One region of the Sulfitobacter sp. AS92 genome, then DNA from elsewhere that is predicted to be linked to it. Evidence: riboswitches for the same ligand, from Rfam matches in the RefSeq annotation. Region 1 holds a riboswitch; the other holds the start of a gene.

Region 1 (15,902 bases):
ACCCCGAGGATACCGGCCGAAAAAACGGCCAGCCCCCGGAGTGTCCGGTCAAACAGTGTTGAGATCATCGGGCGATCACTTGGTCATGCAGGCGCGCATCTGCTGCGCAAGTTCGGCATCGACCTCTTCGACCGCAGCCCAACCGGCATCGCGCGCGGCATTGGTCCAGGTTTCGGCATCGGCATCGCTGAAGGTGATCGTTTCAATCCCGGCTTCGGCCTGTGCCGCGTATTCCGAAGCGTTGCGGTCGGCGTTGTCGTTGTTAAGCTCTTCCATCCAAGCCGCACCTTCTTCCAGCTTGGCGCGCTGTTCGTCCGTCAGGGAGTTCCATGTGTCGAGGTTCACCAGAGTGTTCACGTCGACATTGTAAAAGCTCGGATCGACACGGTATTTCGTCTGCTCGTCCCAACCCAAATCCAGTACGCCTTGGCTCGGCCAGCCGTAACCGTCAATCGCCCCGCGCTCCAGCGCGCTATAGACTTCGCCCGGCGCGGTGCGCACCAGATTGGCGCCCAGTTGCGTGAACATCGCCTGATAGACCGGCGTGGTGCGGATGGTCAGACCGCTGAGGTCCGGCCCCTCGACCGGTTTGGTCAGATAGAGGTGATAGCCGATCCCGTCGCCGCCGTGGCCGAGGTATTTGACGTTCATCTGCTCTTGGTGGATGCGGTCGACCAATTCGTAGCAGCCATTCTCGCGCTGCTCTTGAATGGTGTTTTCCGCCAGATGCAGCGCGTCGCCCGTGGGCAGCAGGTTGGGGTAATAGGCCGTGGTGTTGTTGGCGATATCGACAACGCCAGATTGCACCGCATTGCCTAATTCAAAGGGCGGCACAGCTTCGGGGCCGCCGACCATATTGATCTGAACGACGCCTTTGCCATTCTCGTTAATCCAATCAACAAAGGATTCAAACTCGCGGCTGAAGGCGGTGCCACGGGTAAAGGCCGACACGGCGCGCAGGGTCACTTCTTCGGCGCTGGCGGTGCTGGTGGTGGCGATGGTGCTCACGGCAAAGAGTGCCGCGCTGAGCGTGGTTGTTGTTTTCATGATCGTCTCCCAGTTGTGATCAAAGGCCCGCGATCTTTGCCCCGGTGCCCTCGTATGCATATGCATAATATGTATCTGCATGTAATTCGTAGCGACAAGAATTCGCCACGTCAATTTAAACTCTCGTCCTCCTGCTCCCGCGCTCACATTGGCGGTCCTTTGCGCAAATTGTCGCGGCATTAAGATAGATTAATGACGGCGCCGCGTTGAGAACATATATAGAACACATGGCAAAACAGACACTCGATCAAAAACTGGCGATTCTCAGCGATGCGGCGAAATACGACGCCTCCTGCGCCTCCTCCGGCTCGACCAAACGCGACTCGCGCGATGGCAAAGGGCTGGGCTCAAACGAAGGCAGCGGCATCTGCCACGCATACGCCCCCGACGGGCGGTGCATCAGTCTGCTCAAGATCCTGATGACCAATTTCTGCATCTACGATTGTAGCTATTGCATCAACCGCGTGTCCTCGAATGTCGACCGGGCGCGGTTCAGCGTGGATGAGGTGGTGAAGCTCACCATCGAATTCTACCGCCGCAACTATATCGAGGGGCTGTTCCTGTCCTCCGGCGTGATCCGCTCGCCCGATGCGACCATGTCCGACATGGTGCAGATCGCGCGCAAGCTCCGGCACGAGGAGAACTTTCGTGGCTATATCCACCTCAAGACCATCCCCGACGCCTCGCCCGAGTTGATCGAAGAAGCTGGTCTTCTGGCGGACCGCCTATCGATCAACGTCGAACTGCCGACTGATAGCGCGGTCGAGCAATATGCGCCGGAAAAGAAGCCCGAGCAGATCCGCCGGGCCATGGCGAATGTGCGGATGGTCAAGGACGCCAGCAAAGAGAAATCCTTCACCGGCAAGCGCCCGCCCCGCTTTGCTCCTGCGGGCCAGTCCACCCAGATGATCATCGGCGCAGATGGGTCAAACGACGCGACCGTGTTGGGCCAATCGACGCGGCTTTACTCCAGCTACAAGCTGAAACGCGTCTATTACTCCGCCTTTTCGCCCATTCCCGACAGTTCTGCCAAGCTGCCACTGATCCGCCCGCCTTTGCAACGCGAGCATCGGCTCTATCAGGCCGATTGGCTGCTGCGCTTCTATGATTTTCAACTGGACGAGATCACCTCCGTCACCCGCGACGGCAACCTTGATCTTGAGATCGACCCTAAACTCGCGTGGGCGCTGGTCCACCGCGAACACTTCCCGCTCGACGTAAACCGCGCCAGCCGCGAGATGCTGCTGCGGGTGCCGGGTTTTGGCGTGAAAACGGTGAACCGTATCCTCGCCACACGGCGGCACCGTAGCTTGCGCTACGAAGACCTGACCCGCATGGGCGCGTCGATGAAAAAGGCCCGTGCGTTCATCACTGCCGGAGGCTGGACACCGGGCGGGCTGACCGACAGCGCCAACCTGCGCGCGCGCTTTGCCCCGCCGCCCGAACAGTTGACCTTGTTCTGATGCACCGCGTTTCCTTGCCCCCCATCGGCACCGCGAAAGCGTGGCGCGAGGCTGCGCGCGGTTTTCTGGCCGCTGGCGTGCCGCCCGAGCAAATCCTTTGGGGGGATCACGCCGCGGCTCCTGATCTGTTCGGCGGGGAAAGCCAGCCCCCCTCAGGCGGGAAGGTCTCGGTCCCGCGCAGCTTTATCTCTATGGCCGAGACCGCCGTCTGGCATAGCGACCCTGAGCGTTTTGCCCGGCTCTATGCTTTTTTATGGCGGGTGAAAGACGCGCCGCATCTGATGTCGGACCGGGGCGATGCCGACCTAGCGGTGCTGCGGCAGATGGAAAAAAACGTGCGCCGCTGTCAGCACAAGATGAAAGCCTTCGTCCGCTTCCGAGAGATCGGCGCGCCCGATGCCCCGCGCCGCAGTTTCGCGGCATGGTTCGAGCCCACGCATCACACGGTGGAGCCGACGGCGGATTTCTTCGTGCGGCGGTTTTCGGACATGGACTGGCGTATCCTGACGCCCGATGTCTCGGCGATTTTCGAGAATGGCACGCTGAGTTTTCAAGAAGGCCACAGCAAGCCCGATCTGCCCGAAGACGCGGGCGAGCAGCTTTGGATCACCTACTTCCAGAACATCTTTAACCCCGCCCGCCTGATGGTGAAGGCGATGCAGTCCGAGATGCCCAAGAAATACTGGAAGAACATGCCCGAAGCCGCCTTCATCCCCCAGATGATTGCCGAAGCCCCCGCCCGCGCCCGCGCCATGGCCGAAGCGGCGCCAACCCTTCCCCCGGTGCGCATGAACCGGGTGCAAGCGCAGCTTTCGGCCTTCGATTCCGCATGGGATGGCCCGATGGAGGAACTGCCCACCGCCATCCGCGCCTGCACCCGCTGCCCGCTGCATTGCCACGCCACCCAAGCCGTGCCGGGCGAAGGGCCGCGCGAGGCCGATCTGATGGTGGTCGGCGAGCAGCCGGGCGATCAGGAGGATCTTGCGGGTCGTCCCTTTATCGGCCCCGCTGGACAGATGTTCAACCGTATCGCCGGAGAGGCTGGGCTGGATCGCGAGGCGGCTTTCGTCACCAATGCGGTCAAACACTTCAAATTCACTGCCCGTGGCAAGCGCCGCATTCACCAGCGACCTGATACGCCCGAGATTGACCAGTGCCGCTGGTGGATGAACGCCGAAGTGGCGCAAGTGCAGCCCAAGCTGATCCTTGCTATGGGCGCCACGGCGGCGCAGAGCCTTACCGGCAAGGGCGCGGGCATCCTGAAACGGCGCGGCACGATCGAGGCGGGGCCAGAAGGCATCCCTGTGTTGATCACCCTGCATCCCTCCTACCTCTTGCGCGTGCCGGACCCGACGCTGCGCGAGGAGGCCACGGCGCAATTCCGTTCTGATCTGGCGATGGCCGCGCGAATGATGGCCGAGGCGGCTTAATCCTCGGGGTCGATGACCTGTAACGTCCCATCCGGCAGGGGTTGTTGCAGCGTCCCCAAATCGGCGGTCTCGACGCTGAGCCATGTCCGCACCGCTTCGGGTGTGGTCAGGATCACCGGCATCGCCTTGGGATGCACCGCGCCGACCTCGGCATTGGCCTCGGTGGTCAGAAAACCATAGAGATTGTCGGTGGTCTCGCCGTCTTTAAGCTTGCGCACGGAGGTCCACTGCGTCCAAATCCCGGCGAAAAACGCCAGCGGGCGGTCTTCGTCCAGCGCGAACCAAACCGGGCGCGAGGGCTGGCCGGGGCGGTTATGCGGCTCTGAAAAACTGGTGAAAGGCACAACGCAGCGATGCTCTGCCCCCAGCCAACGCCGCCAGTGGGGCGAGCCGATGTTGCGCACGTTGGTGACGCCGCGATCGGTCTTCTTGCCCTTAAGCGCAAAGGCAGGCGACGGCAGCCCCCACCGCATCATGCTGAGCACCAGCCCCTCTGCACCGCCGCGCACCACAGGAGCGCTGTAATCTGGATAAATGCCGGGCATCGGCGGCAGGTTGCCCGCTTGGTCGTCGATACCGTCGAACCAGCCGCGGATCGCGTCTTGGCCCTTGGTCAGGGAATAGAGATTGCACATGGATCAGGCCCCTTTGCCGCCGTGGTTGCGCTCAGTAGATGCGATCTTATGCGGCCCCGGCAAGGGCCACATGATCTTTGACAGGACCGCAGTTCGTGATTTATAAATAGAACAAAATGTGAACATATGGATTCGTGCATGACAACCGATTCTTCATATGGGCAGGTCCTTACCCTGCCGCGGCGCACGCCGTCGACGCCCCCCGAGCCGGGGGTTCTGACCACGCATGCGCCGCTGACGGATGTCTTTCCGACCGGTTTTGCCGCCCCCTCGGCCACCGGTTTTGTGCTCTCGCTGCTGCCCCAAAGCGCGGGGCCGGTGCTATGGGTGCAAGACTTCCTGTCGCGGCGCGAGAATGGTGCACCCTATACGCCCAGCCTGCGCGGTTTCGGGCTGGAGCAACCGGTGCTGCTGGTCACGGTCAGCCATCCGCGCGATGTGCTTTGGACGATGGAGGAAGGGGCGGCCTGCGCGGGTCTCTCGGCCGTGATCGGCGAGGTGCATGGCGGGCCGGAGGTGCTGGATTTCACCGCCACCAAACGGCTTTCGCTCAGGGCCGAAGCGTCGGGCGTGCCGCTTTATCTGATCCGCAGCGGCGATCCGGGCGGCCTGAGTGCGGCACGGATGCGTTGGCGCATCTCTGCCCTGCCGTCACAGGCCCATCCGCAGGACGCGCAGGCGCCGGGCGCGGCCCGTTGGGAGCTCGACCTGTTTCGCTCCCGCGGGCATCCGCCGGGGCGTTGGGTGGCCAGCCATGACCCCGAGAAACGCCAAAGCCCCCGCGCCGCAGATCGTCTCCGTCTGGTTCCCTATGCTGACGATGGAACGGTGGCGCCGGGTGATCGCCCAATACCGCAGCGTGCCGGGGAATGAGGTGCCGGTCGTCCTGTCACGCGACGGGACGCATGGTCCGGTGGTCCATGGGCTGAGTGCTGCGGCACAGGCGCGGGGGATCGAGGCAGGCGTACGGGTGGTCGATGTGCAGGCCATCCACCCCGACCTGCACGTCGAGCCCGCCGATCTGGAAGGCGACGAGGCGCTGATCCAACGGCTGGTGCATTGGGCGCGGCGCTGGTGCCCTTGGACGGCGCGCGACGTGGACCACGGGTTGCTGCTGGACGTCACCGGCTGCACCCATCTGTTTGGCGGCGAGGCGGCGATGCTGCGCGACATCCGGGCGCGTTTCGCGTTGCAGGGGCTGACGGCACGGGTCGCCATGGCCCCCACCCCCGGCGCGGCGCAGGCGCTGGCGCGATATGGCAATGGAGCGCAGATTTGCGAGGGCGAGGACGTGGCCACCGCCCTCGCCCCCCTGCCCGTCGTCGCCCTGCGGCTGGATGCCCAGACCACGCGGCTCTTGGACCGTCTTGGCCTCAAGACCATCGGCGCGCTGAGCGATCTGCCCCGCGCCGCGCTGATGCGCCGCTTCGCCAGCCTCAAACCTGCACGCAACCCGCTGATCTTGCTGGACAAGGCGCTTGGCACCGCGCCCGACCCGCTCAACGCCCCGCCCGATCACCGCCACTTTATGACCCGCAGCCGCCTGCCTGAGCCGGTGATCGACCCCGCACCGCATCTGCCCGCGCTGGTGGATGACCTCTGCACCCTTCTGGCCCGCGCCGAACTGGGCGCACGGCGGCTGAGGCTCACCATCTACCGCATCGACGGCGACTGGCGCGCCCTTGGGGTGGCGACAGCGCGGGCCAGCCGCGACCCATCCCACCTGCGCCGCCTCTTCGACGGCAAGCTGGAAAACATCGACAGCGGTTTCGGCTTTGACCTGCTGACGCTGGAGGCGCTGACCAGCGAACCGCTGCCGCTGATCCAAGACCACCTCGACGGCAAACGCGACCCTTCGGCGGATGTGGCCGGCCTGCTCGACCGGCTTGCCGCCAAACTGGGCGCGGACAAGGTCAGCTGGCCTCAGTGGCGCGAGACCCATAAGCCCGAACGGGTGGAACAACGGGTCGACGCCCTGCACGGCACCCCCGCCGCCGCGCCGACGCTGCTGCGCGACCGTCCCCTGCGCCTGCTCACCCCCGCCGAAGAGGTGCGCGTGATATATGCCGTGCCCGAAGGCCCGCCCTCGCAGTTCAACTGGCGGCGCGTCACCTATAAAACCACGCGCCACACCGGCCCCGAACGCATCGCGCCCGAATGGTGGCGCGACCGCCCCGGCACGCGTCTGCGCGACTATTACAAGGTCGAAGTCGAAGGTGGCCAACGCTTCTGGCTCTACCGCGAGGGGGTGATCCACGACGGGCGCGGGGCCGAGCCGCGCTGGTTTTTGCATGGGCTCTTCGCCTGATGCCCGAGCAGGAGGGACATAAGCGCCGCACGCTTGGCGAAGATGGGTTCAGTGCCCCGCCCCGTGCGGACTACGTGGAGTTTGGGCTGGCGAGTTGCTTTTCCTTCCTGCGCGCCGCCTCGGACGCCGTGGACCTGATCGAGATGGCCTATCACCACGGCTATGACAGCCTCGGCATCGCCGACCACAACACGCTGGCGGGCGTGGTGCGCCTGCATGTGGAGGCGGAAAAGGCCCATATCCGCCCGCTGATCGGCGCACGGCTGGTGCTGCTCTGCGGGACCGAGATCCTCGCCTATCCGCAAGACCGCGCCGCCTATGCGCGGCTCTCGACGCTGCTCTCGGCGGGCAAGATGCAATCGGTGGACGGCGAATGGCAGCAAAAGGGCGAGACCCATTTAACGCTGGAAATGCTGAGCCAGCACGCCGAAGGGCTGCATCTGATCGTGATGCCGCCCGAAAACCTCAACGTCTTTGCCGCGGGCCTGCCGCGCTTGGTCAAGGCGTTGCCGGAGATGCGCCATATCGGGGCGAGCTTCCTTTACCGGGGCGATGACCGGGCGCGGATCAACCGGCTGGATGCGCTGGCCCGTGCGCAGGGGCTGTCGATCATGGCCACCAATGATGTGCTCTATCACGCGCGCCACCGGCGGCCCTTGCAGGATGTGATGGTAGCGATCCGCGAGGGCGTGATCGTGCCCAAGGCGGGCTATCTCTTGGCCGCCAATGCCGAGCGGCATCTGAAATCCCCCGAGGCGATGATCCGCCTCTTTGCCGACTGGCCCCATGCCATTGCCGAAACGCGCCGTCTGGCGGATCGGATCACCTTCCAACTCACTGATCTTGCTTATGAATACCCGCATGAGATCGTACCCGAGGGCCGCACGCCGATGGAGGAACTGGCCCGCCTCACATGGGAAGGCGCGACAGGCCGCTACCCCGAAGGCGTGCCCGAGGCGGTGAAAAAGACCATCGAGAAGGAATTCGCCCTGATCGAGTCCAAAAAAATCGCGCGCTATTTTCTGACCATCTACGACATCGTGCGCTTTGCGCGCTACGAAGCCGAGCCGCCGATCCTCTGCCAAGGGCGCGGCTCGGCGGCCAACTCCGCCGTCTGTTTCTGCCTTGGCATCACCTCGGTCGACCCCGCCGTGCACAACCTGCTGTTCGAGCGGTTCCTCTCGGAGGAACGCGACGAGCCGCCCGACATCGACGTGGATTTCGAACATGAGCGGCGCGAAGAAGTCATCCAATACATGTACGGCAAATACGGCCGCCACCGCGCCGGGCTTTGCGCCACGGTGATCCACTACCGCCCACGCTCGGCCATTCGCGAGGTTGGCAAAGCGATGGGGCTGTCGGAGGACGTCACCTCGAAACTCGCGGGCACGATCTGGGGCAGTTTCGAAGGCCAGATGGACGACGAGCGCACCCGCGAGGCGGGGTTGGACCTGTCGGACCCCTATCTGCGCATGGTGCTGACGCTGGCCAAACAGATGATCGGCATGCCGCGCCACCTCAGCCAACACGTCGGCGGCTTCATCCTGACTGAGCGCCCCCTGACCGAGATCGTCCCCATCGGCAACGGCGCCATGCCCGAGCGCAGTTTCATCGAATGGGACAAGGACGACATCGATGCGTTGCAAATCTTCAAGGTCGACATCCTCGCCCTTGGCATGCTCACCTGTATCGCCAAATGTTTTGATCTGATCGAGGCGCATTACGACTGCCCGCTGGAACTGGCCACCGTCCCGGTGGAGGACCATGAGGACGACGCCACGGGGCGGCCCACCTATGACATGCTCTGCCGCGGCGACAGCCTCGGGGTGTTTCAGGTTGAAAGCCGTGCGCAGATGGCGATGCTGCCGAAACTGCGGCCCCGCGTGTTCTATGATCTGGTGATCGAGGTCGCCATCGTCCGCCCCGGCCCCATTCAGGGCGACATGGTGCACCCCTATCTGCGCCGCCGTCAGGGGATGGAAAGCGTCGTCTACCCCGCCCCCGGCCCGGCCTATCCGCAGGACGAATTGTTCAGCATCCTCAGCCGCACCTTGGGCGTGCCGATCTTTCAGGAACAGGCAATGAAGATCTCCATCGACGCGGCACAGTTTTCACCGACCGAGGCCAATGAGCTGCGCAAGGCCATGGCCACCTTCCGCTCGCGCGGGACGATCGAAAAGCTGCAGGACAAGATGGTGGGCCGGATGACCAAGCGCGGCTATGACCCGGTCTTTGCGCAGCGCTGTTTTGATCAGATCAAGGGGTTTGGCGAATACGGCTTCCCCGAAAGCCATGCGGCGAGTTTTGCCAAGCTGGTCTATGTCTCAAGCTGGATGAAATGCCACTACCCGGCGGCCTTTGCCTGCGCGCTGCTGAACTCACAACCGATGGGGTTTTACGCGCCTGCGCAGATCGTGCGCGATGCGCGGGAACATCAGGTCGAGGTGCGCGGCGTGGATGTGAACCTCTCCGATTGGAACTGCACGCTGGAGCCTTGTGGCGAGGGCTTTGCCCTGCGGCTGGGGCTGCGCATGGTGGATGGGTTGCAGGAGAAAGCCGGTGCGCGGATCATGGATAGGCGCGAGATGCCTTTTGTCGATGTCGAAGACCTCAAGACCCGCGCTGGCCTCGACGTCAAGGCGATCCGCCAGTTGTCCGCTGCCGACACGATGCGCAGCATGGGGATCGACCGGCGCCAAGCGCTTTGGCAGGCCCAAGGGCTGCGCGACGCGCCCGCCCTGCCGATCTTTGACCATGCCGAGGCGGCGTCTCAGGGGCCGGAGCCTGAGGTGACGCTACCGGTGATGCCAAAGGCCGAACAGGTGGTCGCCGATTACCAGACGCTGCGATTGTCACTCAAAGCGCATCCAATGTCCTTTTACCGCTCCAGCCTCGCCGCGCAGGGCTTTTCTTCGGCCCGCGATTTGGGGCGGATGGGGCATGGACGGCGGGTGAAGCTCGCTGGGCTGGTGCTGGTGCGCCAAAAACCGGGCAGCGCCAAGGGGGTCTGCTTCATCACGTTGGAGGACGAATGCGGCGTCGCGAACCTTGTGATATGGCCGAATATGTTCAAGCTCTACCGCCCCACGATCATGGCGGCGCGGCTGCTGGTCGTGGAGGGGCGCGTGCAGACCGATGGGCGGGTGATCCATGTGGTGGCCGACCGGTTGGAGGACCGCTCTGACCGGCTCGCCGCACTCTCGGATGCGCCGATGCCCGGCATCACCACGCGCGGCGATCACCCGACCCATCCGCTGCCCGGTCAGGTTGCGATGCATAGCCATCCGCGCGACGCGCGTGTGATCCCGAAATCGCGCGACTTTCATTAACGAATCTTCATGTGTTGCGTGAGCTTTGATCCGTAGGCCACTGAAATACATGTGTAACACATAAATTAACCATCGCCAGTTGACCCTTTGATCGCGCCTCGCTAGCCTGCCGGCAATCCGTTGGGGTGCCGCAAGGCTGAGAGGTGAAAACCGACCCATCGAACCTGATCCGGGTCGTACCGGCGTAGGGAACGGAACCAAACATCGGCCCCATGCGGCCCGTCGTTTATCCCCGTATCCCCATGCCCTTGGCCCATCTGACGAATGGGGGCCATATGGCGTTTCAAGCATTGACGATTGCGGGCTCTGACAGCGGCGGCGGGGCGGGCATTCAGGCTGGCCTGAAGACCTTCAGCGCGCTTGGCGTCTATGGGGCCAGCGTGCTCACCGCCGTGACGGCGCAGAACACCCGCGCGGTAACCGGGGTCGAGATGATCTCTCCCGCGATGATCCGGGCGCAGATGGCGGCGGTATTCGATGATCTGGCGATTGGCGCGGTCAAGGTGGGCATGCTGGGCGACCCTGAGACGATCATCGCCGTGGCCGAAGGCTTGGCGGACTGCCCTGCACCGGTAGTGCTTGACCCGGTGATGGTGGCGAAATCCGGCGATGCGTTGCTTTCCCCCGAGGCGGTGGCGACCCTGCGCGACCGGATGCTGCCCCTCGCCCATCTGCTGACCCCGAACTTGCCCGAGGCCGCTCGGTTGCTCGATACGCAGGAAGCCACCGATGAAGCCGCCATGCTGGAACAGGGTCGTGCTCTGCTCTCGGTCGGTCCCGGCGCGGTGCTGATGAAGGGGGGGCATGGCACGGGGGAGACCTGCGTTGATTTGCTCATAACGACAGACGAAACCCTGCGCCTCAGCGCGCCCCGTCAGCACACCACGAATACCCACGGCACCGGCTGCACCCTCTCTGCCGCCATTGCCGCAGGGCTTGCACGCGGGCAAACACTGCCGCACGCCGTGCAGGCTGCGCACACCTATCTGCAACGCGCCATCACGGCTGCTAACACGCTTCAAATCGGCAGCGGCCACGGCCCAGTGCATCATTTCCACGCGGTCTGGCCGCATGAGTGACATCACCATCATTGGCGGAGGCGTTGCGGGGCTTTGGGCCGCGCGGGCCTGTTTGGCGCAGGGGCTGCGCCCTCGGTTGGTCGACCGCAAAGGCACGCCCGGGCCCCATGGCTGTTCGTGGTGGGCGGGCGGTATGCTCGCGCCCTTTTGCGAAGGCGCGCTGAGCGAGCCTGCGGTGGTGACCCATGGGAAGCGCGCCGCTGACATGTGGTCTGAAGTAACCGATGTGACCCGACGCGGCACCTTGGTCCTTGCCCCCGAACGCGACCGCGCCGAAATCCAGCGTTTCGCAGCCCGGACCGAGAGCCACAGCGCTTGCGATGCCGAAGCCATCGCGGCCCTAGAGCCTGACCTCGCAGCGCGTCACCGGCGCGGCCTGTTCTTTGCCGACGAAGCGCATCTAGACCCGCGCCAAGCGCTGCATGATCTGTCCCAAACGCTCGCCGCCCAAGGGGTAAAAGTCGAGACCACGCCCCTCACCCCATCGGAGGTCGCAGGCCCGGTGATTGACTGTCGTGGCATGGCCGCCAGCGCGGACCTGCCCAATCTGCGCGCCGTGCGTGGCGAGATGATCTTGCTGCGCGCCCCTGATGTCACCCTCACCCGCCCGATCCGCCTGCTGCACCCGCGCCATCCGCTCTATGTGGTGCCGCGTGGGAACGGGATATTCATGCTGGGCGCGACCCAGATCGAGAGCGCCAGCCGCGCCCGAATGACCGCACGATCTGCGCTGGAACTGCTCTCGGCGGCCTATGCGCTCGACCCGCGCTTTGCCGAAGGGGAGATCATCGAGATGGGCGCAGACCTGCGCCCCGCATTCACCGACAATCTTCCCGGCATCGTGCAACGCGGTGCGGTGCTGCACCTTAACGGATTGTTTCGGCACGGGTTTCTCATGGCACCGGCCTTGGCCGAACAGGCTGCGGCCTTTCTTGCAACAGCGACAACGGGGGATTTATTCCGTGAAAATTGAAGTGAACGGCGAGGCGCGTGAGGTCGCGGCTTCTCAGCTTGATGCGGTCTTGGCGGAGCTTGGCTGGGCCGAAGTCAAAGTCGCCACAGCGCTCAACGGCACCTTCGTCCCCGCAGGCACGCGGGGCGAGACTGCGCTTTGCGACGGCGACCGGCTTGAAGTGCTCAGCGCCATGCAGGGGGGCTGAGCGATGCGCGACTTTTACGGCACTACCCTGCCCCTGCCGCTGATGCTGGGCACCGCGCGCTATCCGTCGCCCGCGGTGATGGAGGCCGCCTTTCGCCAAAGCGCCGCACCGGTCGCGACCGTTTCACTGCGCCGCGAACAGAGCGCGGGACAGGCGTTTTGGGACATGGTGCGGGGCTTGGGCGTACATCTTTTGCCCAACACCGCTGGCTGCCATTCGGCGCGCGAGGCAATCACCACGGCGCAGATGGCGCGGGAGTATTTCCAGACCAATTGGATCAAGCTGGAAGTCATCGGTCACGCCGACACGCTGCAACCTGATCCTTTTGGGCTTGTCGAGGCCGCCGAGGCGCTCTGCGCCGATGGGTTCGAGGTCTTCCCCTACACCACCGAGGATCAGGTGCTGGCCGCGCGGCTGGTCGATGCGGGCTGCCGGGTGCTGATGCCATGGGGTGCTCCAATCGGCTCCGGGCTGGGGCTGAACAATCTCTACGGGCTGCGCAGCCTGCGGGCGGCATTTCCCGATGTGGCAATGGTGATTGACGCAGGTCTCGGCCTGCCCAGCCATGCCGCGCAGGCGTTAGAGATGGGGTTTGACGCCGTGCTCCTCAACACCGCCGTGGCCGAAGCCGAAGACCCCGCCGCAATGGCCGAAGCCTTTGCGCTGGCCTGCCGCGCCGGTGCGCTCGCCGCCGCCTCTGGCCCCATGGGTGAGCGCGACATGGCTGTGCCCTCAACCCCTGTAATCGGAAAGGCTTGGCTATGACCCTGCCGCGTTTTTATCCTGTTTTTGACAGTGCCGCATGGGTCGCGCGGGCGGTACCGCTGGGCGTGAAACTGGTGCAACTTCGCATTAAAGACGCGCCTGAAGAGGTGCTACGGAACGAGATCTCCACCGCGCTTGACCTTTGCGGTCAGCACGGCGCGCAGCTGGTGATAAATGATCATTGGCAGCTCGCGATTGAGCTGGGAGCCGACTGGCTGCATCTGGGCCAAGAGGATTTGGATACCGCCGACATCCCCGCGATCCGCCGGGCGGGGCTGAAGCTGGGCCTGTCGACCCATGACCATGCCGAGCTTGACCGCGCGCTGGCTCTTGCCCCCGACTACATCGCGCTCGGCCCCGTTTATCCGACGATCCTGAAAAAGATGAAATGGACCGAACAGGGTCTCGACCGGCTGACGGAATGGAAGGCACGGATCGGGGATATCCCGCTGTGTGCCATCGGCGGGATGAGCGTCGCCCGCGCGCCGGGGGCCTTTGCCGCTGGGGCCGATACGGTGGCGGCGGTCACGGATATCACCCTGAACGCCGACCCCGAAGCGCGGATGCGCGAATGGCTCAAGGTGACGGCATGAGCCGCTATGCCCGCCAGACGATCTTGCCAGAGGTCGGCGCAGAAGGCCAAGCGCAGCTGGCTGCGGCGCATGTGCTGGTCGTCGGCGCCGGAGCGCTGGCGGTGCCGGTGCTGCAATATCTCGTCGGGGCCGGTGTCGGGCAAATCACGCTGGTTGATGGCGATGTGGTGGCCGAGAGCAACCTGCACCGCCAGCCACTCTACCGGATGGGCGATATTGGCAGGTCCAAGGTCATCGCTGCCGCCGAGGCGATGGCGGCGCTGAACCCCGAGGTGACGATCACGCCCCGCGACGAATGGCTCACCCCCGCCAATGCGCCCGGGTTGGTGGCAGAATGCGATATCGCCCTAGATTGCGCGGATACTTTCGCCGCCAGTCTGACGCTCTCGGATGAGGCCTTGGCACAGGGCAAACCTCTGATCTCGGCCTCCGCTCTTGGACTGTCGGGCTATGTTGGCGGCTTCTGTGGGCCGACCCCCTCTCTGCGTGCGGTCTTCCCTGACCTGCCACAGACAGCGGCCACCTGCGCCACGGCGGGCGTCATGGGGCCGGTCGTGGGGCTGATCGGCGCAGCACAGGCGCAGATGGCTTTGTCGGTGCTGCTGGGGCTGCCGCCCTCCCCGCTCGGGCAGCTGATGATCTGGGATGCCGCGAACTGGCGCATGTCGGGCTTTCGTTTCGACGCCGCGCCCGAGCCTGAAACGCTGACGCCTTTCATAGCTGAAAGCCAGATTACCCCCCGCGATATGGTCATCGACCTGCGCACCGAAGCGCCCGCCCCCTTCTCAGCCCAAGCACGCCATCTCCCGCCCGAGGCGCTGCCGGACCTACCGCTACCGCCCGATACATCGCGCATCGTGCTCGCCTGCCGCACCGGCCTGCGCGCGCATCATGCGGCCAACACCCTTCGCGCCCGCTGGCCGGGCAAGATTGCTCTGCTGGCCCTGCCCGGCGCCTAACCCTTTCTTGAATAAACACTATATTGGAGCCTTTCCCATGAAAAATATCCTTGCCCCCCTCGCCTTCACACTGATTGCCGCCCCTGCTCTGGCTCAAGATAAAATGACCGTCATGCTGGATTGGTTCATCAACCCCGACCACGGGCCGATCATTCTGGCCGAAGAAAATGGCTATTTCGCCGATGCAGGGCTTGAGGTTGAACTTATCTCCCCTGCCGACCCAAATGAGCCTCCGCGCATGGTGGCGGCAGGGCGGGTCGATCTGGCGGTTTCCTACCAGCCGGAACTGCATCTGGCCCAGCGCGAAGGGCTGGACCTGCGCCGTGTCGGCACGCTGATTGAGACCCCGCTGACCTGCCTTGTCGTGCGCGCCGATGGCCCAGTGCAGGAGATGGCAGACCTTAAGGGCCGCAAGGTCGGCTTTGCCGTGGCGGGCGTACAAGAGATGCTGCTGGATGCGATGCTCAGCAACAATGGCTTGGAACCTTCTGAGGTCGAGCAGATCAACATCGGTTGGTCGATCTCGCCCGCGCTGATGTCGGGCCAAGTCGACGGGGTGATCGGTGCGTTCCGCAATTTTGAGCTGAACCAGATGGCGATCGAAGGACATGAAGGCCGCTGCTTTTACCCCGAAGCCGAAGGCGTGCCCGCTTATGACGAGCTGATCTACGTCGCTCATGCTGACGACATGAACCGCGATATGATTGCGCGTTTCCTGAGCGCCACCGAACGGGCCGCTGCCGATATCGTGAATGATCCGACCGCCAGCGGAGAGGTCTTCTTTGCCTCCGACGCCGAGCTGCGCAATGATCTGAACGCCCGCGCATGGCAAGACACATGGCCCCGCTTCGCCACCCGTCCTGCCGCCGTGGACCATGGACGGTATGACCGGTTTGAGACCTTTATGCTGGAAAGCGGTGTGGTTGAGACAATGATCCCCGCCGCCGATCTGGTGGTAGATGTAACCGCGAAGGTCGGGCAATGACCGCCCTTGATTACGGTACAGCTTTCGCCGCGTGGCGTGGTGCTGCGGGGCAGAATTGGCAACGCTACACCCGACACGCCTTTGTCGAAGGGCTGCGCGACGGCACCCTGCCACAGGCAAGCTACCTACATTATCTGCGGCAAGATTAC
Region 2 (15,902 bases), on a different contig from region 1:
CAACCTTGAGTTCGGGGGGCATCAGTTGCCGCTGCCGGGCTGCAAAATGGTCTTCACGCCGCCCGACATCTGCGCCGTGCCGTCGTTCAGGTTCACCGTCATTTCCTGCGCGCTCAGCGCACTTGGGCCTTGGGTCATCAGGACATCGCCGCTCATCACCAAGGTGCCTGCGTCGATATCATAGTCGGCGCGTTGCGATTCAGCGGCGTCTTCGCCAGCGACCAGCACCACGCCGCCCGTCGCCTCAAGCTTGGCAATGCCTTGATCCTCAGCGCGGTAGATCACTTGCACCTTGCCCGCAGAGAGCGTCATTTCACCCTGGGAGATCAACACGTTACCGGTGAAAACAGCCGTTCCAGAAGCATTATCGACCGACAGATTATCGGCGGTCACTTCGACAGGCAGGCTGGTATCTTGCTCTAGCGCGCCGAAGGCCACATTGGCCGATTGTGCAGTGGCAGGGGCGGCCTGCAGCGCGAAAAGCAGCGGCAGCATCAAAATAAACAAGTGTTTCAAGGCAGTTACTCTTTCGTTGCTTGCGGCGTGTATATCAGTTTCACACCTTTTGTGAAAAGCAATTGCGAGCCGGCGCTGTTCTGCCGATTGGTGATTGCCATGCTTCCGGCGGTGATCTTGCCTGCCGGACTGGTAGCTTCGACCGGGCCGGGTGAAAGAAGATCTAGTGTGGTTAGGTTTGTTGTCATCCGCTCAGATAGAATCTGGTAGCCGGTTGAGGTGCTGACGCGCACATCGCCCGCTAACTCTGCTTCTTCTGCGCCGGTATCGAACCTGCCGCTGCTGGATTGCAGTATGATTTTCGCACCATCCTGTAGGTCTAGGGTGGCCTCGATATCTTCGGCCTCATTGGTGCCGGTCTCGCCGCCGGGGGTTGTCAACTTTTCAGCGGAGAATGAGATCAGATCGCCGTCCGCCGTCGTGCCAGAATAGAAGGGCCCGGTGATCTGCTGGTCGCGCAGGCGCTCTTGCACTTCTTTATCCGCAAAAGGGATCACCGCCTGCGGTTCTATCGCGCGCGACAACAGGAACAGGGTCGACAGCAGTGCCAGCGCAATCAGCGGAAAGAGTACTTTCAGCCAAGAGACAACACGTGAGTGGCGGTCGCCCTTCATCCCGCGTTACCCCAGCCCGACGCGCAGACAGTCGTGGATATGCAGCAGCCCCACGGGCGATTTGCCTTCGTCCTGCGCCGGGTCTGTGACGATCAGGCAGGTGATCTTGCGGTTGTTCATCACGCCCACGGCTTTCTCGGCCAGTTCGTCGGGGCTGATGGTGACGGGTGCGGGGGTCATGACCTCACGCGCGGTCATGGTCATCAGCCCATCCAAGTGACGCGCGAGGTCGCCCATGGTGATGATACCTTCAAGCGCGCCCGCGTCATTCACCACGCAGACCACGCCAAAACCCTTGCGGCTGATCTCGCTCAGCGCGTCGGCCATTGGCGCATCGGCAGAGACCAATGGCAGCGCATCGCCCACATGCATTAAGTCTGCCACACGGCTCAGCCGCGCGCCCAGTTTGCCACCAGGGTGGAAGTCGCGGAAATGCTCAGCGGTGAAAGCGCGGTTCTCCATCAGCGCCACGGCCACCGCATCGCCCATCGCCAGTGTAAGCGTGGTTGAGGTGGTGGGCACAACGCCTGTGCCGCAAGCTTCGGCAATGCGGGGCAGTTCCAGCACCACATCGCTGTGGCGGCCCAAGCTGCTGTCTGGGCGGCTGGTGATACCAATCAGCGGAATCGCATAGCGGCGCGAATAGGCGATGAGGTTGGCCAATTCCGGCGCTTCGCCGGAGTTGGAGATCGCCAGCACCACGTCAGCTGCGGTGATCATACCCAAGTCGCCGTGGCTTGCCTCGGCTGGGTGCACAAATTGCGCAGGCGTCCCGGTGGAGGCCAGCGTCGCCGCGATCTTGTTGCCGATATGGCCCGATTTACCGATGCCGGTGACGATGATGCGGCCTTTGCACGCGCGCATCAGGTCGACGGCAGCACGGAAACGGTCATCAAGGCTGTCGGCAAGCTGGATCAGCGCGTCAGATTCGCAGCGGATCACGCGGCGGGCAGTATCAAGGAAAGGTGTGTTCATGCGTGTGCGAAGATGTCCGTGTCCGGCCATCCCTCCAGATCAAGCCGGGCGCGCATCGGCAGAAAATCGAAACAGGCCTGCGCCATGTCCATCCGGCCTTCGCGTATCAGGCGTTTGTTAAGTTCATCGCGCAGACGGTGCAGGTAAAGCACATCTGACGCGGCATAATCGATCTGCGCTTGGGTCAGCTCTTTGGCCCCCCAGTCGCTGGATTGTTGCTGTTTGGAGATATCCACGCTCAGCAGTTCCTGACAGAGCTTCGCCAGCCCGTGCCGATCCGTATAGGTGCGAATCAAACGGCTGGCGATCTTGGTGCAATAGACCGGCGCTGCGGTAGCCCCAAAGGCGTTGAGCATCGCCGCGATGTCAAACCGGCCATAGTGAAACAGCTTCAGCACATGTGGATTTTCCAACAGCGCGCAGAGGTTCGGCGCCTCGGTCTGGCCCTTGGCGATCTGCACGAGATGCGCATGACCGTCGCCGCCCGACAGCTGCACAACGCACAGCCGATCGCGGTGCGGATGCAGCCCCATCGTCTCACAATCAATGGCAACCATCGGCCCAAGGTCGAGGTCATCCGGCAGGTCGTTCTGATAGAGGAAATTTGTCATGAGGTCGTCTATACCGCGCTTGCCCGGCATGGGAAAGCAGCGCTTTGTCGACGGTCAGCTCGCCGCCGAGGCAGCGGCTAAATCTCTCAAGGCGGGCCGGGGGTGGCGGGTTAGCAATTGGTCGACCAGCAGGTGGCATTGGTAGCCCGGCCAGTCGGAACGGATAAGGCCGCCAGGCAGAGCAGGATGTTTCAACGCAAGCCGCCGCCAGTTGTGCACGATAAGACAGCGCAGGACGGCAATCTCGAGCGCGTTCATGTGACTGGCAGAGGCCAGCTTTCCTTGGAGTGTAGACAGCGCATGTAGCAGTGCGTCATATTCCGGTTCCAACGCAGTCGGCTCCACGGCGCGGCGCAGCCAGTCGGGCGGGGTTACCCCTCGTAGGGACAGGCTCCCATTGGGGGCAGTACTCTCACTCCGACCTACATAGACGCGTGGCATGACTGCGATGAAGCCTTCTGCGCGCAGGGTGGCGTCAATCTCGCGTCCGTTTTCTTCAGTCATCACCATCTGCCATGGCTCCGACAGATCCGGCGGGGCGGCATAGATACGGGGGCTGGCTGCCGCACTTTCCGCGCGGCCCTGCGCGGTCAGACTGTGCTGGCTGATCCGCCCCACCTTGCGTGACTGCAACCAACCGTCATTTCGCAACCGGTGCAGCGCCACGCGGCTCGCCTCTGGCCGCACATCAAGTGCTGCCATGATGGTGGACAAAACCGGCCCGTCTATCGCGTCGCCATTGCCCTGGGCCAGATCACCGAACAGGCTGATCATCAACGACCAGACGCGCTGGCCGCCCAATCCTGCAAAGGCGGCGACGAGGGGGGCGGAGTGCTCAGAGAGCATTCATCGTCAGCAGGTCGTATTCCGCGACCGCTTCCTCTCGCTGGTTGGTCAGGGTCACATGCCAGCGCACCTCGCCGTATTCTTCGTTGCGCAGGGTTTTGTGTTTGACCGTCAACCGCACCTTCATGCTGTCCCCGGCTGAGACAGGTTCGAGGAAGCGGAGATTATCGAGCCCGGTGTTGGCCAGCACCGGCCCCGGATCGGGCTGCACGAAAAGCCCGGCAGCGAAGCTTAGGAGCAGGTAGCCGTGCGCCACGCGCCCCGGAAAGAACGGGTTCGCCGCGGCGGCTTCGTCGTCCATATGCGCATAGAAAGTGTCGCCGGTGAAATTGGCGAAGGTCTCAATATCGTCAAGCGAGATTTCGCGGGACTTGGAATAGAAGGTTTCGCCTAAGTCCAACTCGGTGAAACGCCGGGTGAAAGGGTGATCGCGGTCGGTGATCTCTTCTGCACCCGGCACCCATTGCTTGCCGATGGCGGTCAGGATGTCGGGGCTGCCCTGAATGGCAGTGCGCTGCATGTAATGCATCACACCACGAATGCCGCCCAGTTCTTCGCCACCGCCCGCGCGGCCCGGCCCGCCATGCACCATATGCGGCAACGGAGAGCCGTGTCCCGTCGCTTCTTTCATCGACGTGCGGTTGTTGAAGTAAAGTCGCCCGTGGAAGGCTGCCGAGCCCATGGTCAACTCGCGCGCCACCTCACCATCGTTGGTGATGATGGAGGCGACAAGAGACCCTTGGCCACGGTTCAGCAGCTGCGTCGCATGGGGCAGGTCACGGTAAGGCATGAGGGTCGAGACTGGGCCGAAAGCCTCGGTGTCATGCACGCGCTCGGCCTTATCTGGGTCTGCGCAATGGAACAGCATCGGCGGCAGGAAGGCGCCTTTGTCTTTATCAGCGCCTTTGACGGTGAAGTTGTCGGGGTCACCAAAGACACGCTCGGCTTCGGCGCTCAGCAAGGCGGCCTTTTCCAGCACGTCGCGTTTTTGGCTTTTCGAGACCAGCGCCCCCATGCGGGTAGACTCATCGCGGGGATCGCCGATGGTGGTTTTTGACAAACGCTCAGACAGGGCTGCGATCACCGCGTCGATCTGAGACTGCGGGACCATGATCCGGCGGATCGCGGTGCATTTTTGCCCCGCTTTCGCGGTCATCTCGCGCTGCACTTCCTTAACAAAAAGATCGAACTCAGGCGTGCCGGGGGTGGCATCAGGGCCAAGGACAGACGCGTTGAGACTGTCCTGCTCCGAGGTGAAGCGCACGGAGTTTTGCAAGAGGCGCGGATTGCTGCGCAGCTTGAGCGCGGTATCGGCAGAGCCGGTAAAGGCCACCGCATCCTGACAGTCGAGATGGTCGAGCATGTCGCCCAAGCCGCCGCTGACCAGTTGCAATGCGCCCTTTGGCAGCAGCCCGCTATCCAGCATCAACCGCACGCAGTGTTCGGTCACATAGCAGGTCGCTGTGGCAGGTTTCACGATGGCCGGAACGCCCGCGAGCAGGGTAGGGGCGAGCTTTTCCAACATGCCCCAAACGGGAAAGTTGAAGGCGTTGATATGCACCGCGACGCCTTGCAAAGGCGTGCAGATATGCCGCCCCATAAACTGTCCGTCACGGCCCAACTGCTCGGGCGCACCGTCCAGATAGACATGCGCATCCGGCATCTCGCGCCGCCCCTTAGAGGCAAAGACGAGCATCGTGCCAATGCCGCCGTCGACGTCGATCTTGTGGTCCGACAGGGTCGCCCCGGTATCATAGCTCAGATCATAGAGCGCCTGTTTGTGCTCCATTAGGTGCAGCGCCAGCGCTTTCAGCATCCGCGCGCGGTCATGGAATGTCATCGCGCGCAGGGCGGGGCCGCCTTGGTCGCGGGCAAAGCCCAGCATCGCCTGCACGTCCAGCGCATCGTTGCCGGCTTGGGCGATCACATCACCGGTGATGGCGCTGGCGATGTTGCGCGCACCGGCCCCTGAGGCCAGCCATTCGCCCGCGGCAAAGCTTTGAATATCGCGCATGTCGGCTCCTTTAGTGGGTGTCGTAGTCGATAGTGAGCGTGTCGCTGAGCGGGTAGCTCTGGCAGGTTAGCACATAGCCGCGCTCGACCTCATAGTCCTCAAGCGCGTGGTTCGAGAGCATTTCGACCTCACCGTCGAGCACCTTGCCCATGCAGGTTGAACAGACCCCAGCCTTGCAGGCAAAGGGCGCTTCCTGACCGTTCTCCAAGGCGGCTTCGAGCACCGATTGGCCCTTTTTCATGGTGAAACTGCGCCGCGCCCCGTCGATGATGACGGTGACTTCAGTGCCGCTCTGACCTTCGCTGCGCTTGGCCATTTCCTGTTTCGCCAGACGGCCCTGCTGGCTTTCGCTGAACAGTTCAAACTTAATCTGTTCGTCGCTCAACCCATTGGTCTTGAGCGCTTCGGCAATCGCCAGCATCATCGGCTCTGGCCCGCAGATGAAGGCCGTGTCGATATTGTCGATCTGGATCCAATGTTTGAACAGCGCGTCACATTTCGCCTGATCGACACGGCCTTCGAACAACTCCATGTCCTGCCCGGATTCGAGAATATGGATGATCGTCAGCCGACCCATATAGTGGTTCTTGAGGTCCTCAAGCTCCTCACGGAACATGATCGTGTTCACCGCGCGGTTGGCATAGACCAGCGTAAAGGTCGAATTAGGCTCGCGTTTCAGCACCGTTTTGAGGATCGACAGTACCGGAGTGATGCCCGAGCCACCCGCAAAACCGAGGTAGTTCTTAGCCACTTCCGGCTCGATCGCAGTGAAAAACTTACCCTGCGGCGGCATGGCGTGCAGCGTGTCGCCGATCTTTAGCTCAGTATTGGCATAGGTCGAAAACGCCCCGCCATCGACGCGTTTGATGCCGACTTTCAGCTCGCCATCGTCCAACCCCGCGCAGATCGAGTAGTTGCGCCGCAATTCGGTGCCGTCGAAATCCTGCTTGAAGGTCAGGTATTGGCCTTGGGTAAAGGCGAATGCGTCAGGGTTTTCTGGCTTCAGCGTCAGCACCACCGCATCGCGGATGGTGTGGTGAATATCAGTCACTAACAGGGGGTGAAACTGGCTCATCGGGGCCTCAGATACATTTGAAATAGTCGAAGGGTTCAAGGCAATCTTTGCAGCGCCATTGCGCCTTGCAGGGGGTCGAGCCGAACTGGCTGATCCGCTCCACCGCGGTGGATTTGCAATGCGGACAATGCTGCGGGCCGCCGGCGGGACGGGGCGGCGCGATGCCGTAGGCTTCCAGCTTGGCGCGACCGGTGTCGGTCATCCAATCGGTGGTCCAAGGCGGAGAGATCTGGCGCTTCAGTTCCAGCTTCTCAATGCCGTGGTCGCTCAGCGCCATTTCGATATCAAGGTTGATGATGCTGGTGGCGGGACAGCCGGAATAGGTCGGCGTGATGGTCACGACCAGCGTATCGTCGTGCCACGCCACATCGCGGATGATGCCCAGATCGGTGAGTGAAATCGCGGGGATCTCCGGGTCCGGGATCGCCGAGAGCCATGCCCAAACCGTCTCTAATGCGGGCTTTTCGGCCAGCGCGGCACCGCGCGGGGCGGTATCGCGCACCACCCCCGGCACCGGCGCGGGGGCCGGGCGGCTGTGGGGGGCGGATCTTACCATGAGGCGTCCGGGTAGGCGCGCTGCAGCCACTGCATCTTGGTCAGCATATGGCCCAAATGTTCGCTGTGCCGCGCGCCGCTTTTCCCGCCCCGATGGGCAAAATCGTCTTCGGGTTTGGCCAGGCTCGCGGCTGTCAGCGTGTCGCCAACGAGTTGGTCATAGCTCGCGCGCAGGCTTTCCGGTTCGGGCGCAATGCCAGCCTCGACCATCGCCGCGTCGACGTCATCACCAAGAAACATCTCACCGACATAGGGCCAGAGCAGATCAAGCGCCGCCTGCATACGGCGGTGGCTTTCCTCGGTTCCGTCACCGAGGCCGATCACCGTGCCGGAGGAGCGCTCGAGGTGATAGGTCACCTCTTTGGCCGATTTCTCGGCGATGGCGGCAATTTGCTTGTCGCTGGAGTCGATCAGCGCGGTCAGTTGCGCCAGATGCCATGCGTCGAATAGGAACTGCCGCATCATGGTCTGGCCGAAGTCGCCGTTGGGCTGCTCAACCAGCAAGACATTGCGGAAATCCCAAACGTCGCGGTGAAAGGCGAGCTTGTCGGCATCGCGGCCTGCGCCTTCGGCTTCACTGGCAAGGCCCAGCCAAAGCTGCGTCTGCCCGATCAGGTCAAGCGCCACATTGGCCAGCGCGATGTCTTCTTCCAGCACCGGGGCCACGCCACACCATTCGGAGACGCGGTGGCCGAGCACCAGCGCGTTGTCGCCCATCCGGCAGAGGAATTCGAACTTGGGATTAACCGTGCTCACATCGCCCCCACTTCGTCGGGAATGTCGAAAAAGGTCGGGTGGCGGTAGACCTTGTCATCGGCAGGCTCGTAGAGCGCGCCCTTCTCCTCGGGGGAGGAGGCGGCGATGGCGCTGGCCTCAACGGCCCAGATGCTGACGCCTTCGTTGCGGCGGGTATAGACGTCGCGGGCGTTCTTGATCGCCATTTCCGCGTCTGCCGCATGCAGGCTGCCAACATGGCGATGGCTCAGACCGTGCTGGCCACGAATGAAGACCTCCCACAAGGGCCACTCGGTGCTGCGTGCTTTGCCATGCGGGGCGGCTTCGGTGCCGTCGTATTCACTGGATTCAGGGCTGCTCATGTCGCTTACTCCGCTGCCATTTTTCTGCTGCGCTTTTTCTCGGCGTGGGCCAAAAGCCCTTCGCGCACCCAACGGCCTTCGTCCCAAGCCTTGTTGCGCGCCGCCAGCCGTTCGGTGTTGCAGGGGCCATTGCCTTTGAGCACCTGAAAGAACTCTTCCCAATCCGGCTCGGCAAAGTCGTAGTGGCCGGTTTCCTCGTTGAACTTAAGCGTCTCGTCGGGGATCGTGAGGCCAAGGTATTCCGCCTGCGGCACCGTCTCGTCGACGAACTTTTGGCGCAGCTCATCGTTGGTGTTCATCTTGATCTTCCACGCCATCGACTGCGCGGAATGGACCGAGTCCTTGTCTGAAGGGCCGAACATCATCAGCGCCGGGAACCAGAAACGGTTCAGTGCGTCTTGCGCCATCTTGCGCTGTGCATCTGTGCCGTTGGCCATCTTCATCATGATGTCGAAGCCCTGCCTTTGGTGGAAGGATTCTTCCTTGCAGATACGCACCATCGCGCGGGCATAGGGCCCGTAAGATGTCCGCTGCAGCGGCACTTGGTTCATGATCGCGGCTCCATCGACCAGCCAGCCGACAGCCCCCATATCGGCCCACGTTAGGGTCGGATAATTGAAGATCGAAGAGTACTTCATCTTGCCCGACAGCAGGTCGCGGGTCATTTGGTCACGGGTCACGCCAAGCGTTTCCGCCGCGCAGTAGAGGTAGAGGCCATGGCCCGCCTCGTCCTGCACCTTGGCCAGCAGGATCGCCTTACGCTCCAGCGTCGGCGCGCGGGTGATCCAGTTGCCCTCGGGCAGCTGGCCGACGATTTCAGAGTGGGCGTGCTGACCGATCTGACGGATCAGGTTCTTGCGGTACCCGTCCGGCATCCAGTCCTTGGGCTCGATCTTGCCGCCCGCGTCGATACGCTCCTGAAAGGCGCGCTCTTCAGGGTCCATCTCGTCAAGGGACTTGATGCCCTTGCCGGTGGATTTGATCATCTGTGCATACATCGTTCTGTTCCTTTCTCGGAAAGAAGTCTCAGCCTGCGTTTTCAAGGATCAGGGCGACGCCCTGTCCCACGCCCACACACATTGTACATAGCGCGTATTTGCCACCCGTCCGCTTGAGTTGCAGCGCCGCCGTCATCACCAGACGCGCGCCGGACATGCCCAGAGGGTGGCCGATGGCGATGGCGCCGCCGTTTGCGTTTACATGGGGCGCATCGTCTGCCACGCCCAAGGCGCGCAGGGTAGCGAGGCCTTGGCTCGCGAAAGCTTCATTGAGTTCGATCACGTCCATCTGTTCGATGGTGAGGCCCGCGCGATCCAGCACCTTGCGCACCGCCGGGATCGGGCCAATGCCCATGACGCGCGGCTCGACACCTGCAGCGGACATGGCGACAACGCGGGCGATGGGGGTGAGGCCGTGGTCTTTTACGCCTGCCTCAGACGCCAGCAGCATCGCCGCGGCACCGTCATTCACACCAGAGGCATTGCCCGCGGTAACCGTAAGGTCCGCGCCATTGATGCCGCGCAGTTTGGCGAGCTTATCGCGCGAGGTACCGGGGCGGGGGTGCTCATCGCGGTCCACGACCACGTCATCACCCTTGCGCTGCGGGATCGTGACGGGGGTGATTTCCTCAGCAAAGATACCCCTTTCATCCGCTTCGGCCCAGCGTTGCTGGCTTCGCGCGGCGAAAGCGTCTTGATCTTCGCGGGACACATCATGGTCTGCGGCGACGTTGTCAGCGGTCTCGGGCATGGAATCCACGCCGAACTGGGCCTTCATCTTGGGGTTCACAAAGCGCCAGCCGATGGTGGTGTCATAGACGGCATTGCTGCGCGAAAAGGCGGTTTCGGCCTTGGGCATGACGAAAGGCGCGCGGGACATGCTCTCGATCCCGCCTGCAATGGCCAAATCCATATCACCAGCGCGGATCGCCCGGGCGGCGGCCCCCACGGCATCCATGCCGCTGGCGCAGAGGCGGTTGATCGTGGCACCCGGCACATCGACGGGCAGACCGGCCAGAAGTGCGGCCATGCGGGCCACGTTGCGGTTGTCTTCGCCCGCTTGGTTGGCGCAGCCCATGATGACATCATCGACACGTGCCCAATCCACCGAAGGATTGCGCTCCATCAGCGCCTTCAACGGGATCGCTGCCAAATCATCGGCGCGAACCGAAGAGAGGGCGCCGCCGTAACGGCCAATGGGGGTGCGCTGCGCGTCGCAGATGAATGCCTGCATGGGGGTACTCCTGTTGTTGCCCTGCAATTTATACAACGCGGCGACTCGTTTCAATCTAAATGTTACGAAATGCACTCGAGCATAAAATTTCGGTAACACGTCATTGGGCAGAGGGGACATGCTGTGGCTCGGAGCCCGCGCCGGATGGAGCGGGGATGAGACGCTGCATTGCGATAGAATTGAAAAAGGCCGCCCTTGGGGAAGGACGGCCTTTGGTACTTTTAAAGAAGCAAAGCTAGGGTGGGGCTTAGTAGTCCACACCGCGCTGCGCTTTGATGCCTGCTTTGAACGGGTGTTTAACCTCTGACATCTCGGTCACCAGATCGGCATAGTCGCAAAGCTCAGGCCGGGCATCGCGGCCTGTCAGCACAACGGCGGTGCGCTTGTCGCGGGCCTCAAGCCCAGCGATCACGTCTTCGATCTTGAGGTATTCATAGCGGATGGCGATGTTAATCTCATCCATCACCACAAGGTCATATTCCCCGCTCGCCATCATCTCGCGCGCTTTGCCGAAAGCGGCTTCGGCGGCGGCAATGTCGCGGTTGCGGTCTTGAGTGTCCCAGGTGAAACCTTCGCCCATCGTGTGCCATGTCACCTCGTCCAGCTGTTCAAAGAACAGCCGTTCGCCGGTCTTCCATTTGCCCTTGATGAACTGCACCACACCGACGTGCTGTTTCCAGCCAAGTGCGCGTACGACAACGCCGAAAGCAGAAGAGGATTTGCCTTTGCCTGGCCCGGTATGGACCAGCACCAGACCCTTTTCCGGGTCTTGCAGCTCGGCCACCTTGGCGCGTTGCTCGGCCTGACGCTGCTGCATCTTTTCCTTGTGGTCTTGCGGATCCGCGTCGCTCATCGGTCATCTCCTTTAGCTGGTTTCGGGGCACCATAGGCAGAGGCAGGGCCGGGCGAAAGTCTGCATTCGATCACGCTTTGGGATCGGTAACAGACCGCGCCTTGCCGCGTTCCATCCCCAGTTGCCGCTCCCGCCAAATCACCAGTGCGCCCGCGCTGATCACCAGCGCCGCGCCCGCCAGCATCATCATCGTCGGCAGTTCGGCAAAGAAGACATAGCCCAGCAAGATGGCAAAGAGCATCGAGGTATAGTCGTATGGCGCCAGCATTGAGGCCGAGCCAAAGCGATAGGCCGAGGTGATCAGAATTTGCGCCACTCCGCCGATTAACCCTGCCAACACCAGCAAGCCAAAGGTTTGCAGATCAGGCATGACCCAGCCGAAGGGCAGGGTGAAAAGCGCCAAGATCGATGCCGTGACGGAAAAGTAAAAGACGATCGCGGCGGTGTCTTCGTTCTGCACCAATTGGCGAATGTGGATCTGCACAAGGCTGCGCACCATCGTCGCCATTAGGATCAACAGTGCGCCAATGGTGGCCGTCTGCTCCATTGTGCCGATGTTGCTGAAACGCGGCCAGAGGATGATCATCACGCCCACCAGCCCGACCGCGACAGCGGTGACTCGGATCAGACGGATTTGCTCGCCCAGCAGCACGGCGGCGAGGATGACGGTAAAGATCGGCGTGGCGAAACCGATGGCGGTGACCTCGGGCAGGGGCAGCAGGCCAAGGCCGGTGAAGGTCAGCCCCATCGCCGTAGTGCCGAACAGCCCGCGCCAGACATGGCCCATCGGGTTTTGCGTCTTGAGCCCGCTTTTCAGTTTGCCGCGTTGCGCCAGCCAAATCAGGATCACCGGAATGGCAAAGAAGGAGCGGAAGAAGACAGACTCGCCTGCAGGTACGTCGTCGGCCAGCGATTTGATGATCGCAGACATGCAGGTAAAGAGCAGGATCGCCGTGATTTTCAGCCCGACGCCAAGGGCAGGGCGGGCGGAGAAATCATCGACTTTCATGCTCTGGTCCTCATGCTTCGGGGCCGATCCGTCCGCGGTTGGTGCCGATCTGCCCGCGGTGCAGCAGCAGGTGATCCAGCAACACACAGGCCATCATCGCCTCGCCCACGGGCACCGCGCGGATGCCCACGCAGGGATCGTGGCGGCCCTTGGTGATGATCTCTGTCTCTTCGCCTTGTTTGGTGATGGTGCGCCGCGTGGTCAGGATGCTGGACGTCGGTTTGACCGCGAAACGCACGACCACATCCTGCCCGGTGCTGATCCCGCCCAAGATACCGCCCGCATGGTTGGAGGAGTACTCCGGCCCCTCTGGCCCCATGGTGATCTCGTCCGCGTTCAGCTCGCCGGTCAGCATCGCGGCTGACATGCCTTCGCCGATCTCCACGCCTTTGACGGCATTGATGCTCATCATCGCGGCGGCCAAATCGGTGTCGAGTTTGCCGTAAACCGGTGCGCCGAGCCCCGCAGGCACGCCGCGCGCGGTGACTTCGATGATCGCACCGACGCTGCTGCCGGACTTTCGCAGCCCGTCGAGGTAATCGGCCCAGTCGCCTGCCGCCTTGGCGTCGGGCACCCAAAAGGGGTTCAGGTCAATCTGGTCCCAATCAAAGGCATCCCGGTCGATTTTATGCGGGCCCATCTGCACCATATAGCCGGTGATTTGCAGGTTCGGGGCCAGCGCCTTGATCGCCTCGCGTGCCAGACCACCCGCCGCCACCCGCGCCGCCGTCTCACGCGCCGAGGAACGCCCACCGCCGCGATAGTCGCGGATGCCGTATTTCTGGAAATAGGTAATGTCAGCGTGGCCGGGGCGGAACTTGTCCTTGATATCCCCGTAGTCTTTGGAGCGTTGATCGGTGTTTTCGATCATCAGTTGGATGGGCGTGCCTGTCGTCACCCCTTCGAAGGTGCCCGAGAGTATCCGCACCTCATCCGCCTCACGCCGCTGCGTGGTGTATTTGTTCTGGCCCGGTTTGCGCTTGTCGAGCCATTGTTGGATCATGCTCTCGTCAATCGGCACACCAGGGGGGCAGCCATCAATCGTGGCGCCGAGGGCGGGACCATGGCTCTCGCCCCATGTGGTGACCCGGTAAAGATGGCCAAAGCTGTTGATCGACATGGGCGGACCTCCTGTTGTCAAACCCTTAGCCGGGGCAGCGCCCTGCCTCAAGGGGATTTGCCTTGCCAATTGTGTGGGGGGCATCTACCCCTGACGCTACCTCGGGGGGCCTTTGGGCTGAGATGTACGTGTTGTGCGGACCCGTTGAACCTGAACCGGTTAACACCGGCGGAGGGAAGGTCCGGACAGACATCCACCTTTTACCTTTCGCCGCAAAAGGAGGATGCAATGAAGTATCTTACACTTGCTGCGGGCGTCATGGGCGCATCGGCTGCATGGGCGGAGACGCCTGAATTGACGGTCTATACTTACGACAGTTTCGTCACCGAATGGGGCCCCGGCCCGGCCATCGAAGAGGGGTTCGAGGCCGAATGCGGCTGCGACCTGAAATTCGTCGGCATGGGCGATGGCGCGGCCTTGCTGGCGCGGCTCAAGCTCGAAGGCGCGCGCTCTGACGCGGATATCGTGCTGGGGCTCGACACCAGCCTTGTCGCGGCGGCAAAAGAGACCGAGCTTTTCGCGCTGAGCGGGTTGCAGGCCGACTATGATCTGCCGATCACTTGGGAAGATGACGTCTTCGTCCCCTATGACTGGGGCTATTTCGCCTTTGTTCACGGCATGGACCTTTCCGCGCCCACTGATTTCAAAGCGCTGGCTGAGAGCGATCTAAAAATCGTGATCCAAGACCCGCGCTCTTCGACGCCCGGTCTGGGTCTGCTGATGTGGGTCAAAGCGGTCTATGGCGATGAAGCGCCCGAGGTTTGGGCGGGGCTGGCCGATAACGTCGTGACCGTGACCAAGGGGTGGTCCGAAGCCTACGGTCTCTTCCTCGAAGGCGAGGCCGACATGGTGCTCAGCTACACCACCTCGCCTGCCTATCACCTGATCGCCGAAGAGGATGACAGCAAAACTGCCGCCCTCTTTGACGAAGGCCACTACATGCAGATCGAAGTGGCGGGAAAGCTCGCGGGGTCAGATCAGCCCGAACTGGCGGATCAGTTCCTGCAGTACCTCGTGTCCGACGCGGCACAATCGGTGCTGCCGACGACCAACTGGATGTACCCCGCCGTGACGCCTGAGGGCGGTCTGCCCGAAGGGTTCAACGGGATGATCCAACCCGGCAAGGCGCTGTTGGTGCCCAATGCCGATGTACCTGCGCTCCGTGAAGAGGCCTTGAACGAATGGCTGACCGCGCTGTCGCGCTAAGCAGCAAGACGGGGCTTTTCGCCGCCGCTCTGGTCGCGGGCCTGATCCTTGCCGCCCTGGTCGCCGTTTTCATGGCGGCCGATGTGGGGGCAGGGCTCGGCGCGGCGGACTGGGCGGCGGTGCGTTTTACCGTGACGCAGGCGGTGTGGTCGGCGGTGCTGTCTGTGCTGCTGGCCGTGCCGGTCGCGCGGGCCTTGGCGCGGCGGCGGTTTTGGGGGCGTGGGGCGTTGATTACCCTACTGGGTGCCCCCTTTATTCTGCCGGTGATCGTGGCGGTGCTGGGGCTGCTGACGGTGTTTGGCCGCTCGGGCGTGCTGAACCAATTCGGCGCGGCTATGGGATTGCCGCCGGTGTCGATCTACGGGCTGCATGGGGTGGTTCTGGCCCATGTCTTCTTTAACCTTCCGCTGGCGACACGGCTTTTGTTGCAAGGCTGGCAGAGCATCCCGTCCGAGCGGTTTCGGCTTGCCGGGCAGCTGCAGATGACGCCGCGGGCGCTGTTTCTGGCACTGGAATGGCCGATGCTGCGGCAAGTTTTACCCGGCGTGGCGGCGCTGATCTTCGTGATTTGTCTGACCAGTTTTGCCGTGGCGCTGACGCTGGGCGGTGGGCCGCGCGCGACAACGATTGAACTGGCGATCTATCAAGCGTTTCGGTTTGATTTCGACCTTGGGCGAGCGGCGCTTTTATCGGTGGTGCAGCTTGTGCTCGCCGGTGCTGCGGCGGTTGCGGCGCTTTGGCTGATCCCGCCGATCAGCATGGGCGGCGGGTTGGACCGCCCCCTGCGCCGTTGGGATGCGCTGGGCGGGGGGCAGCGAGCGTTGGATATCGTCGTTATCACGTTGGCCGCGCTGTTTCTCCTGCTGCCACTGGGGGCCGTGGTGCTGCGTGGTTTGGCTGGCATTGCGCAATTGCCACCCTCGGTCTGGCAGGCCACGTTGAATAGCAGTCTGGTTGCGGGCCTCAGCGTGATGGTACTCGCCGCACTGGCCTTGCCGATGGCAGGCTGGAACGCCACCCGGCGGCGCGGCGGGGTTGAGGCGATTGGCCTGATGGGGCTGGCCGCCTCGCCGCTGATGATTGGCACGGGCTGGTTCATTCTGATCAACCCCGTACTTGACCCGGCGCGGCTGAGCCTGCCGGTCACGGCCCTAGTGAACGCGCTGATGGCGCTGCCCT

Evidence for each region. Region 1 has a riboswitch for thiamine pyrophosphate ahead of thiD (bifunctional hydroxymethylpyrimidine kinase/phosphomethylpyrimidine kinase). Riboswitches for the same ligand answer to the same signal wherever they lie in the genome.
Region 2: it holds a riboswitch for thiamine pyrophosphate, as region 1 does, so the genes downstream of both, thiB (thiamine ABC transporter substrate binding subunit) here and thiD (bifunctional hydroxymethylpyrimidine kinase/phosphomethylpyrimidine kinase) in region 1, are expected to answer to the same signal.

The regions. Positions count from the first base shown of each region.
Region 1 covers NZ_JBBMQL010000004.1:313,771-329,672, reverse strand. Annotated here, with positions in the region: gene WNY61_RS10620 (TRAP transporter small permease) at 1-68, opposite strand, end outside; gene dctP (TRAP transporter substrate-binding protein DctP) at 76-1,047, opposite strand; gene WNY61_RS10610 (putative DNA modification/repair radical SAM protein) at 1,275-2,510, shown strand; gene WNY61_RS10605 (UdgX family uracil-DNA binding protein) at 2,510-3,940, shown strand; gene WNY61_RS10600 (SOS response-associated peptidase) at 3,937-4,575, opposite strand; gene WNY61_RS10595 (hypothetical protein) at 4,714-5,448, shown strand; gene WNY61_RS10590 (DNA polymerase Y family protein) at 5,396-6,883, shown strand; gene WNY61_RS10585 (error-prone DNA polymerase) at 6,883-10,212, shown strand; TPP riboswitch at 10,324-10,420, shown strand; gene thiD (bifunctional hydroxymethylpyrimidine kinase/phosphomethylpyrimidine kinase) at 10,488-11,291, shown strand; gene WNY61_RS10575 (FAD-dependent oxidoreductase) at 11,284-12,264, shown strand; gene thiS (sulfur carrier protein ThiS) at 12,254-12,451, shown strand; gene WNY61_RS10565 (thiazole synthase) at 12,455-13,216, shown strand; gene WNY61_RS10560 (thiamine phosphate synthase) at 13,213-13,809, shown strand; gene WNY61_RS10555 (HesA/MoeB/ThiF family protein) at 13,806-14,768, shown strand; gene WNY61_RS10550 (ABC transporter substrate-binding protein) at 14,806-15,753, shown strand; gene WNY61_RS10545 (TenA family protein) at 15,750-15,902, shown strand, end outside.
Region 2 covers NZ_JBBMQL010000001.1:122,597-138,498, reverse strand. Annotated here, with positions in the region: gene lptB (LPS export ABC transporter ATP-binding protein) at 1-25, opposite strand, end outside; gene lptA (lipopolysaccharide transport periplasmic protein LptA) at 22-495, opposite strand; gene lptC (LPS export ABC transporter periplasmic protein LptC) at 522-1,130, opposite strand; gene WNY61_RS00670 (KpsF/GutQ family sugar-phosphate isomerase) at 1,137-2,105, opposite strand; gene WNY61_RS00665 (ribonuclease D) at 2,102-2,716, opposite strand; gene WNY61_RS00660 (PaaX family transcriptional regulator C-terminal domain-containing protein) at 2,771-3,562, opposite strand; gene paaZ (phenylacetic acid degradation bifunctional protein PaaZ) at 3,552-5,576, opposite strand; gene WNY61_RS00650 (2Fe-2S iron-sulfur cluster-binding protein) at 5,587-6,651, opposite strand; gene paaD (1,2-phenylacetyl-CoA epoxidase subunit PaaD) at 6,659-7,207, opposite strand; gene paaC (1,2-phenylacetyl-CoA epoxidase subunit PaaC) at 7,201-7,923, opposite strand; gene paaB (1,2-phenylacetyl-CoA epoxidase subunit PaaB) at 7,959-8,303, opposite strand; gene paaA (1,2-phenylacetyl-CoA epoxidase subunit PaaA) at 8,309-9,301, opposite strand; gene pcaF (3-oxoadipyl-CoA thiolase) at 9,330-10,535, opposite strand; gene cobO (cob(I)yrinic acid a,c-diamide adenosyltransferase) at 10,783-11,388, opposite strand; gene WNY61_RS00615 (DMT family transporter) at 11,459-12,397, opposite strand; gene aroC (chorismate synthase) at 12,408-13,517, opposite strand; TPP riboswitch at 13,610-13,711, shown strand; gene thiB (thiamine ABC transporter substrate binding subunit) at 13,746-14,723, shown strand; gene WNY61_RS00600 (thiamine/thiamine pyrophosphate ABC transporter permease ThiP) at 14,699-15,902, shown strand, end outside.